Regions from separate parts of the Amycolatopsis lurida genome, predicted to be linked through region 3. Evidence: riboswitches for the same ligand, from Rfam matches in the RefSeq annotation. Region 3 holds a riboswitch; each other region holds the start of a gene.
What was found. A riboswitch is a leader RNA that binds a small molecule or an ion and turns the genes downstream of it on or off. The one in region 3 is predicted to bind cobalamin.
Positions count from the first base shown of each region.

Region 1: another riboswitch for cobalamin. It lies ahead of BLW75_RS40535 (prenyltransferase/squalene oxidase repeat-containing protein); the one in region 3 lies ahead of metE (5-methyltetrahydropteroyltriglutamate--homocysteine S-methyltransferase).
Region 2: another riboswitch for cobalamin. It lies ahead of BLW75_RS39695 (ABC transporter substrate-binding protein); the one in region 3 lies ahead of metE (5-methyltetrahydropteroyltriglutamate--homocysteine S-methyltransferase).

Region 1 is NZ_FNTA01000004.1:7,478,673-7,481,935, forward strand. Features, by position in the region: gene BLW75_RS40530 (helix-turn-helix transcriptional regulator) at 1-711, shown strand, start outside; gene BLW75_RS40535 (prenyltransferase/squalene oxidase repeat-containing protein) at 750-1,754, opposite strand; cobalamin riboswitch at 1,787-1,913, opposite strand; cobalamin riboswitch at 2,026-2,138, shown strand; gene BLW75_RS43275 (prenyltransferase/squalene oxidase repeat-containing protein) at 2,207-3,263, shown strand, end outside.
Region 2 is NZ_FNTA01000004.1:7,311,418-7,314,680, forward strand. Features, by position in the region: gene BLW75_RS39695 (ABC transporter substrate-binding protein) at 1-1,261, opposite strand, end outside; cobalamin riboswitch at 1,343-1,508, opposite strand; gene BLW75_RS39700 (class I SAM-dependent methyltransferase) at 1,531-2,274, shown strand; gene BLW75_RS39705 (TMEM175 family protein) at 2,289-2,921, opposite strand; gene BLW75_RS39710 (DUF6790 family protein) at 2,932-3,263, opposite strand, start outside.
Region 3 is NZ_FNTA01000004.1:936,576-939,838, forward strand. Features, by position in the region: gene BLW75_RS09490 (ribonucleoside-diphosphate reductase subunit alpha) at 1-163, shown strand, start outside; gene BLW75_RS09495 (ribonucleotide-diphosphate reductase subunit beta) at 237-1,313, shown strand; cobalamin riboswitch at 1,569-1,791, shown strand; gene metE (5-methyltetrahydropteroyltriglutamate--homocysteine S-methyltransferase) at 1,891-3,263, shown strand, end outside.

The DNA.
Region 1 (3,263 bases), 6.5 Mb from region 3:
TGTCTGGACCTGGCCGAAGACCGGCCCGACGACGCGTTGAGCAGGCTCGAAGACCTCGCTTCGGGCGTCTCCGGCGACCAGCCGGTGATCCGGGTGCTGGCCACTCCGCAACTCGTCGAGGCGGCCGTCAGTTCCGGGCGGCCCGAACGCGCACTGGCCGCGCTGGAGGTGTTCGACCGCTGGACCCTCGCGGGCGCCGAACCCTGCTGGCTCGCGCTGAGCCACCGCTGTCACGCGCTGACCGCGTCGGATCCCGGTGTGGCGGAACGGCGTTTCGTCCTGGCCATCGAGGCGCACCGGCGGGCGGGCGGCGCGATGGAACTCGCCAGGACCCGGTTCGCCTACGCCACCCTGCTGCGACGGCATCGGCGGACCCGCGACGCCCGCGACCAGTTCCGCGATGCCTTGCGCGGCTTCGAAAACGTCGGTGCGAAGCGGTTCGCCGAACGGGCGAGGGCCGGGCTGCGGGCGACCGGCGAGACCGTCGACGTGCCGCACCGATCGCTCGCCGGTCTCACGCCGCAACAGGACGCCATCACCCGGCTGGTGGCGGCGGGGGAGACGAACAAGGAGATCGCGCGGCGGCTGGTGATCAGCCACCGCACGGTGGATCACCACCTGCGGAACATCTTCACGGCACTGGGTGTGCGGTCCCGCGTGGAACTCGCGCGCCGCGTCGCCGCCGGCGAGCGAACTGCTCGTGAGTGGTAAGGACGGTTAGAACCGTCCTTACCACTCACGAGGTCTCGTCACGGGCAGGCGAGGACCGGGGCCTGCGGACGGCCGCCGCCGTGCAGGTCGCTCAGCGGAACCCTGGCCAGGCCGAGGATCGCCTGCGCGGTCGCGCGCGGAGCGGTCGACGGGTTCAGGCCCGTGGCGTCGTAGGCGATCGCGCCGCGGTCCGTCTCGGCGCCGGCGCAACCGGTCTGCAGGGACCGCAGGAATTCCCGGGCCTTGACGGCGGCGGCCGGGCGGTGCCCGGCCAGCGCCTGCGCGGCGAGTCCGGTGCTGTTCGCGTTCGGCGCGTCGGTGCCGAAACCGAAGCCGCCGTTCGCATGCTGCTTGGTGAGCAGCCAGGCGGTGCCCTCGCCGGCGTTCACCGGGTCACCGGTGGCGCGCAAGGCCTGCACGACCGTCGCGGTCGCGTCGACGTCGCTCGTGCACGTCGCTTCGCCGAAGTTCAGCGGGAAACCGCCGTCGGGACACTGGGTGCCCGCGAGGAACGCCACGGCCGGAGCGGGAGCGCCGCCGGTGCGGTCCAGCGCCAGCAGGGCGAGCGACTGCGAGAGAGCGTTGGAATAGTCGCCGTATTCGGAGCGGTCGGAGAACCGGCCGGACGGCGTGAGCAGCGAGAGCAGGCTCGCCTTCAGGTCGACGCCGCCGAACGACGCCGGGTTCTTGCCGCGAACCTGGGCGGCGAGCAGCAGTTTCGCGTGCGCGCCCGCGTACGCCTCGGTGCCGCTGCCGACGTAGCCCGTGGTGATCTCCGGTTTCGCCAGCCAGGCGATCGCCTTGCCCGCGTTCGCGTCCGACACCCCGGCCGCGGCGAACGCGAAGATCGCGTCGATCGTCAAACCCTGGTCGGGGAACTTCTGGCCGCCGAAGTCGGCCTCGAACCTTTCTCCGTCGGCCATCTGCCTCGCGAGCCAGCCCGCGGCGGCGCCCGCCTTGTTGTGGGTGGCCGCGGCCGCCGCCGGAGCGGCGACCAGTCCGATGCCGCACAGCATGGCGACAGCGAAGATCAAACGTCTCATGAGAACCCTTTCCCGCACTTCCACGACAGGAGTCGGTGACACCGCGCGACGTGGGTGACCGGGCTCGCCTGGAAGGCACACCGTTGCGGGACAGCGCCGGACTCTCACCGGACTTCCCCCACGACCGCGCTGAATCGGACGAACCGAAGAGTCTCACCCCGGTCAAGCGTCCGGGTACCGCCGGGCGCGAAGGGCCGATGTGATCCTGGCAACCGACCTGGTCAGCGGTGCCTGCCGGAGGTGATCGAGTGTTAACCTCGATCGGCTCGACAACTGAACACCTCCGCCCGTGACGGGGAAGCCGGTCGAAATCCGGCGCTGTCGCGCAACCGTGGGCCCTTTACCAGGGCGAGCCGGGATACCGAACGGGCGGATGAACGAACCACTGTCGCGATAAACAGGGGTGACCGCGGCGTCCGCGCCTGTCCTCCGTCATGCCGCTAGGAGGAGTCATGCGCCGCCGGTCCCTCGCCGCCGTGGCGTTCGCCGTCAGTGTCGGCGTGGTCGCCGCACTGCTCACCGGAACGGCGACGGCCGCGAACGACCTCGACGCGGCGAAGGCGAACGCCCGCTGGCTCGCGACGAAGCTGAAGCCCGACGGCACGTTCGAGAACCCCAACGGCGGCGCGCTGCCCGACCACGGCCTGATGCTCGACGCGCTGTTTTCGATGTACGCCTCGGGTGACGGCGCGAAGGCCGAGCCGATCATGAAGTTCCTCGACGACGAAGGCCACGCCACCGACTACTTCACCTGGGACAAGCTCGTTCCCGTGCCTGGATTCGACAAGGTCATCGTCGGCGGCTCGCTGGCCAAGACGCTGGTCGCCGCGCAGATCGCCGGCCGGGACCCCCGGAACTTCGACGGGTACGACCTGGTCGCCGAGACCCGAGCCGCGATCATGCGCGAGGGCCCCGACAAGGGCCGGATCAGTGACTACGCCAAAGACCCGGACCTCGCCGACACGGTGATCAACAACGCGAACACGTTCGGCCAGGGGCTCGGCGTCATCGGGCTCGCCGCGGAGGGCGAGAACGACCGGCTCGCCATCGACAAGCTGCTGACCCAGCAGTGTTCCGAGGGCTACTTCCGCGTGGCGTTCGAGTACATCCCGACGCAGGAGACCGGCGACCACGTCACCCCGGGCGGCCAGAAGGTCTCGACCTGCGACGAGGGCAAACCGCTCGGCTTGTCGCCGACCGACGGCGACGCCACGGGATTCGCGCTCTCGGCGATGCTGGCCGCGAAAAGGGCGGGCGCCACCGGGCTCGACGCCCCGATCGCCAAGACCGTCTCGTGGCTCACCGCGAACCAGACGCCCGGCGGCGGCTGGGGCGGCGGTGTCGGTACCGAGGCGCCGAACACCAACAGCACCGGGCTGATCGTCCAGGCGCTCGCCGACTCGGGCGGCGCGGACGCGGCGGTGGACAAGGGCGTGCGGTACCTCAAATCCGCGCAAGCGACCGCCGAGGCCGACTCCGGTAACCAGCTCGCGGGCGACCTCGGCGCCA
Region 2 (3,263 bases), 6.4 Mb from region 3:
TCGAACCGCCGGTCCGGAAGCGCTGATTGAGGAACGCAGGCACCGGCAAGGTCGCCGTGCGGGTGAGCGCGGCGACCCCCTTGGTCTTGATCTCGCTGAAATAGGTGCTCGACGCGCGCGTGTTCGGGGTGACCTTCAGCCCGATTTCCCCGAGCTGCTGGGAAATCAGGGTGGCCGCGGTGGCGAAGCCGGGATCGACGTCGCTGGTTTCGACGGCGAAGGCCAGCCCCTCCGCACCCGCCTCCCGGACCAGTGAGCGGGCCGCCTCCACATCGCGGCCGCGCTGGGGGATGCCGGTGGCGTACCCGCGGAGTCCTTTGCCGAACAGGTCGTTGCCGATCTCGCCGCGTCCGGCCAGCGCGACCCGGTTCAGCGCCTCTCTGTCCACTCCGGACAGTACGGCGCGCACCAGCCTCGGGTCGGCGAACGGCGGCCGCGTCACGCGCAGGATCATGCCCTGCATCGTGGTTCCCTTGGCTTCGAGTAGCGAGACGCGCCCGTCACCGGTCAAGCGGGCCGCGGTCCCGGCCGCGAGATCGTGGGCGTAGTCGACCTGCCCGGACAGCAAGGCGTTGACGCGTGCGGCTTCCTCGTTGACCGGCACGAATTCCAGCTCGTCGATGCCCGGTGCGCCGTCCCAATGGGACTCGTTCTTGCGGAACACCGCCGGGCCGCCGGGGGTGAACGAGACGAACCGGAACGGACCGGAGCCGACCGGCGCCGTGAAGTCCGTCGTCCCGGCGGGCACGATCTCCGCACCGGGAGCACCCCAACCCGAGGGGAACTCGAAGTCGGGAGCGGTCAGCGTCAGCTCGATTTCGTTGAGGGACAACGCTTTGCTGCGGCCGAAGTCCACCTTCGCGAAGTACTGCCGTGACGAGGACGCCAGTGCGGGATCGGCGATCCGCCGGAAGGTGTACAGCACGTCGTCCGCCGTGACCGGGCGGCCGTCGTGGAAGGCCGCCCGCCGCAGCCGTATCCGCCAGCGCGTGCCGGAGTCGTCGCTCTCCCAGGATTCGGCCAGCCGCGGCCGCAACGAGGTGTCGGCGTTGTAGGCGACCAGCGTGTCGAAGAGCGCCTTGGCTCGCGCTTGGTCGACGAAAAGGGAGACCTGAGCCGGGTCCAGGGTCTCCTTGGAGCCGCCCGCGGCGAACGCGACCCTCAGCCGGCCCGTGTCCGACTGCGCGGTCCCGCACGCCGCCAACGGCGTGAGAGCGGCCAGGGCGAGGAGCCGCCGACGGGTGAGCGGATGACGCGTCATAGGAAACCTCCGGGACATCGAGCACTGTCCCGGGCGCGCGGCCGCACCTGAACGGGACCCCGCTCCGTACTCCACGACAGTTGGGGCTGGCGGTACCCGGCGGGCAGTCCGGCTCTCGGCACTGGAACGTCTTCCCAGGCCGATCACGGTTGCGGGTCAGCGCCGGATTCACACCGGCTTCCCCCGACGGGCACTTCTTGCGTTGTGGCGCCCACGGTAACCCATGACCGGGGTGTGCTACACAGGATCAAGATCACGAAGGAGAGCCGGTGGACGAGAAGCTCGCGGCGGACTGGGTGCGCCGGTGGGACATCCAGCAGGAACGCTACGTCGCCGACCGCGAAGAACGCTTCGCCGTACTGATCGACGTCGTCGAGCACGTATGCCGTGACGTCGCCGATCCGCTGGTGCTGGACCTCGGCTGCGGCCCGGGATCGCTGGCCAAGAGGCTCGCCGGGCGGTTGCCGCGCGCACGGGTCATCGGTATCGACAACGACCCGTTCCTGCTCGCCCTCGCCAGGGCCACCCGGCCGCGACAGGCGGACATCGAGTACCTCCAGGCCGACCTCGCCGAGCGCGGCTGGCTGAAGTGGAGGCCGGTCGACGCCGCGGTCTCGACGACCGCGTTGCACTGGCTGCGTCCCGAGCGGCTCGCCGAGGTCTACCGTGACCTCGCCGGAGCGCTGAGGGAGGGCGGAGCGCTCGTCAACGGCGACCACCTCTACGACGAACGACCGGCCATCCGCGAACTCGCCGAGGTGGTCAAGAACCGGCGGGCGGCCCGTGCCGGGGTCGATGCCAACGAGGAATGGAAGGCCTGGTGGGCCGCGGCCGCCGCCGATCCCGCGCTGCGGGAGCGGTTCACGGCCGACGAGTTGCGCGGTATCTCGACCGGCTACGGCAACCGGCTGAGCCCGCAGGAACACACCAGGCTGCTCCAGGAAGCGGGCTTCGCGGAAGTGTCGCCCGTATGGCAGTCCGGAGACGACTACGTCCTGGCGGCCCTGCGCTGACCCGATCCGGCCGCTCAGGTGGCGGGCGGCCGGTGGTCCTGGACGCGGCGGGCGACGGCGAGCGCGACAGGCGCCGCGAGCCAGCACAGGTAGGCAGCGGTGTCGTTCGTCAGAAACGAGACGGGCACGGAGATCCCGAACACCGCGGCGAGGCAGACGCTGCGAGTCAGGCTTTGGGCGAACACCCGCGGCGGTCCGCCGGTCCCGTACAGGTGTCCGCGCCGGATCTCCCTGATGATCAGCGCGAACGACGCCGAGGCCAGCACCTGCACCATCGCGTACACGCTGAACCGGAGCGGGAAGGCTCCTTCGGCGGTGATGACCCGCGTCGCGAACGGCATCAGGACCTGCATGAACAGCCAGGTCAGGGTGAGGCTGATCAGGCGGCCGCTCAGTGCACGGACGTAGGGGAAGATCTCGTGGTGCGCGCGCCAGTGCGCGGAGATCACCGCGAAGCTGAGTGCGAAGGCGACGTATTCCTTGCCGTGGGCCGAGATCGAACCCAGCATGGCGCCGGTGGTGTCGCCGTGGGGAATCGGGAGTTCCAGCGCCAGCAAGGTGAGCGCGATCGCGATCACCGCGTCGACGAAGATGCTGAGCCGCTCGGCGGCGGCCTTGCCGATCGCGTGGCCGGTCTGTGTCGTCATGGTGCGAGCCTCAGGCGGCGATCTCCGCGGCGGGCCGCGGGACGGGAGCGAATCGCCGGGATCGTACGGCCAGGATGATCATGACCGCCGGGAGCAGGACGTCGGTGACGAGGACCCCGCCGGTGTTGCCGGGAGCGTGGTCACCGTTGGCGAACCATTGGTAGACGTGGCCGATCGCAGCGCCCCAGAGGAACATCCCGCCGGCGATGCCGATGGTGAGGCGTTCGCGTGCGGAGGCCGAGGCGGCGCGGAAGCCCAGGACGGCCAGTGCGAGGTTGGCGAAGGCGATCTCGAACAGGAACGGCGTCCGCTCGAAGCCGATCGCCGTGGCCATGACGTCGG
Region 3 (3,263 bases):
CCCATCGGCTTCCGCCGCGGTCCCGGCCGTCCCGGTGACCGCCCCCGCCCCGGCCGCCAAGCCGGAGCCGAAGGAGATGCCGCAGGTCTCGGACGTCGACTTCGTCGCCACCGACGGCGCAGCCTGCCGGATCGACGACCCCGACTGCGAAGCCTGCCAGTAATACGTCCTCGTGAGTGGTAAGGGCGGTTCTAACCGTCCTTACCACTCACGACGCCCTCTTGGAGTGAGCCTCTATGACCACCTTTGACGCCTCCACCGACGCCACCGGCCTCGGTGAGATCGAAGTCGGCGCCGCCCGCATCAACGTCGACGACAAGCGCATGATCAACGCCCGCGCCGACGTCAACCAGCTGCTGCCGATGAAGTACACCTGGGCGTGGGAGAAGTACCTCGCCGGCTGCAACAACCACTGGATGCCGACCGAGGTCGCCATGCAGGCCGACATCGCGCTGTGGAAGTCGCCCGACGGTCTCACCGAGGACGAGCGCACCATGCTCAAGCGCAACCTCGGCTTCTTCGCCACCGCGGAATCCCTGGTGGCCAACAACATCGTGCTCGCGGTGTACCGGCAGATCACCAACCCCGAATGCCGCCAGTACCTGCTGCGCCAGGCGTTCGAGGAGGCCGTGCACACGCACACCTTCCAGTACATCTGCGAGAGCCTCGGCCTGGTCGAGGGCGAGCTGTTCAACATGTACCGCGAGGTCCCGTCCATCTCGGACAAGGACGCGTGGGCGCTGAAGTACACGCAGAACCTGGAGAACCCGGACTTCGAGACCGGTACCCCGGAAGCCGACCAGAACTTCCTGCGTGACCTCGTCGCGTTCTACGTGATCTTCGAAGGCATGTGGTTCTACACCGGTTTCGCGCAGATCCTCTCGCTCGGCCGCCGGAACAAGATGGTCGGCATCGCCGAGCAGTACCAGTACATCCTGCGCGACGAGTCGATCCACCTGAACTTCGGCATCGACTGCATCAACCAGATCAAGATCGAGAACCCGCACCTGTGGACCGAGGAGTTCCAGGCCGAGGTCCGCACCATGCTCACCGAGGCGTGCGAACTCGAGGTCGCCTACGCCCGCGACACCATGCCGCGCGGCATGCTCGGGCTCTCGGCCGAACTGATCGAGCAGTACATGCACTTCATCACCGACCGGCGGGCGCAGCAGATCGGTCTCGCGCCGATCTTCGGCGAGACGGAGAACCCGTTCCCGTGGATGTCGGAGGCGATGGACCTCAAGAAGGAGAAGAACTTCTTCGAGACCCGCGTCATCGAGTACCAGTCGGGCGGCGCCCTCGACTGGGACTGACCCCGACCTCGCGACTCGCGTGCTCGAACACGTAACTCGCGTGATCAGACGCGTAACTCGCGTGATCAGACGGACGACACGCCGGGCGGCCTCCGCCCGGCGTGTTCCGTTTCCAGACACGCGAGTTACGCCCCCGATCACGCGAGTTCGCCGTTCAATCACGCGTGTCGTCCGTCTGATCACGTGTGTCGTCCATCTGATCACGCGTGGCGTCCGGTTCGTCACATGTCCAGCGGGCCACTAGCGCGCCTCGGTACGCTCCGGAGTGCTACTGGTTCGCCCGGCCACCCCGGCCGGTCGAGGTAACAGGGAACCCGGTGCGAATCCGGGACTGCCCCGCAGCGGTATGTGGGAACGAAAGCCGTCACCGTGCGAGACACGGTAAAGCACTGGGACATGGCGCCCCGGGAAGCGACGGCCGGTAGGAACGAGCGAGTCGCCCACGAGTCCGAAGACCTGCCCGTGGTACGCGCGCCGACGGCGTGCGTGAGTCCGGGCCTCGTGGGATGGGCACGACCGAACGGCGGTCACTCCTGCGCGCTCCTGGCTCTCACGACAAGCTCGCGAGGAGAGAGCTGTGACCGAAATCGGCACGACAGTGCTGGGCTACCCCCGGATCGGACCGGACCGGGAACTCAAGCGTTCACTCGAACGCTATTGGGCAGGCAAGATCGACGAGGCCGAACTGCTGGGCACCGGCCGCGCGCTGCGTACCCGGACCTGGCGGGAGCTCAAGGACGCGGGGCTGGATTCCGTCCCCTCCAACACCTTCTCCCATTACGACCAGGTGCTCGACACCTCCGAGCTGTTCGGTGCGCTGCCGGAGCGCTTCACGACGCTCGGTCTCTCACCGCTCGACACCTACTTCGCCGCCGCACGCGGGGTGCAGGACGCGCCCGCGATGGAGATGACGAAGTGGTTCGACACGAACTACCACTACATCGTCCCCGAACTCGGCCCGGACACGACGTTCTCGCTCACCGGAACCAAACCGCTCGACGAGTACCGCGAGGCCCGCGCGGCCGGCGTCGAGACCCGGCCGGTGCTGGTGGGCCCGGTGACGTTCCTGCTGCTCGCGAAGCCGTCGGAGACGGCCCCGGAGGGCTTCCGCCCGCTGGATCTGCTCGACGGCCTCCTCGACGGCTACGTCGAGCTGCTGCGCCGTCTGCACGACGAAGGCGTCGAATGGGTCCAGTTCGACGAGCCCGCCTTCGCCGCCGACCGCACCGAGCGGGAGCTCAACGCGCTCATCCGCGCCTACCATCGGCTCGCGAAGGAGACCGCGCGGCCGAAGCTCCTGGTCGCGGGCTACTTCGGCGGGCTCGGTCGCGGCTTGGGCGTGCTCGCCCGCTCCCCGATCGACGCGATCGCCGTCGACCTCATCACCGATGAGTCCTTTGTGGACGCCGTCGCCGCCGAGCCCGCCTTGCGGGACAAGGAGGTTCTGGCCGGTGTCGTGGACGGGCGCAATGTCTGGCGCACGGATCCGACCCGCGCGCTCAGCCGGGCGGCGACCCTGCTCGGCATCGCGAAGTCGGTCAGCGTGTCGACGTCCTGCTCGCTAATGCACGTGCCCTACGACGTCGAGCGGGAGAACGGGCTCCACCCGCGCCTCAAAGGCTGGCTCGCCTTCGCCAAGCAGAAGGTCGACGAGGTCGTCCTGCTCGGGCGCGCGGTGAAGGAAGAGGGGGTCGACCTCGCCGCCGCCCGTGCCGCGGCCGCGGATCGCGCGACGGCGGCCGATCTGGCCGACAGCGGGGTGCGCGCCCGGCTGGAGGCACTGCGGCCGGAAGACACCGTCCGCTCCCCCTACGCCCGGCGCGCGGCGGCTCAGCAGGCGGCGCTGGATCTGCCGCCGTTGCCGAGCACGACGATCGGCTCGTTCCCGCAGACCACCGATGTCCGCAAGGCGCGCGCCGCGCACAAGGCGGGTTCACTGGACGACGCGGG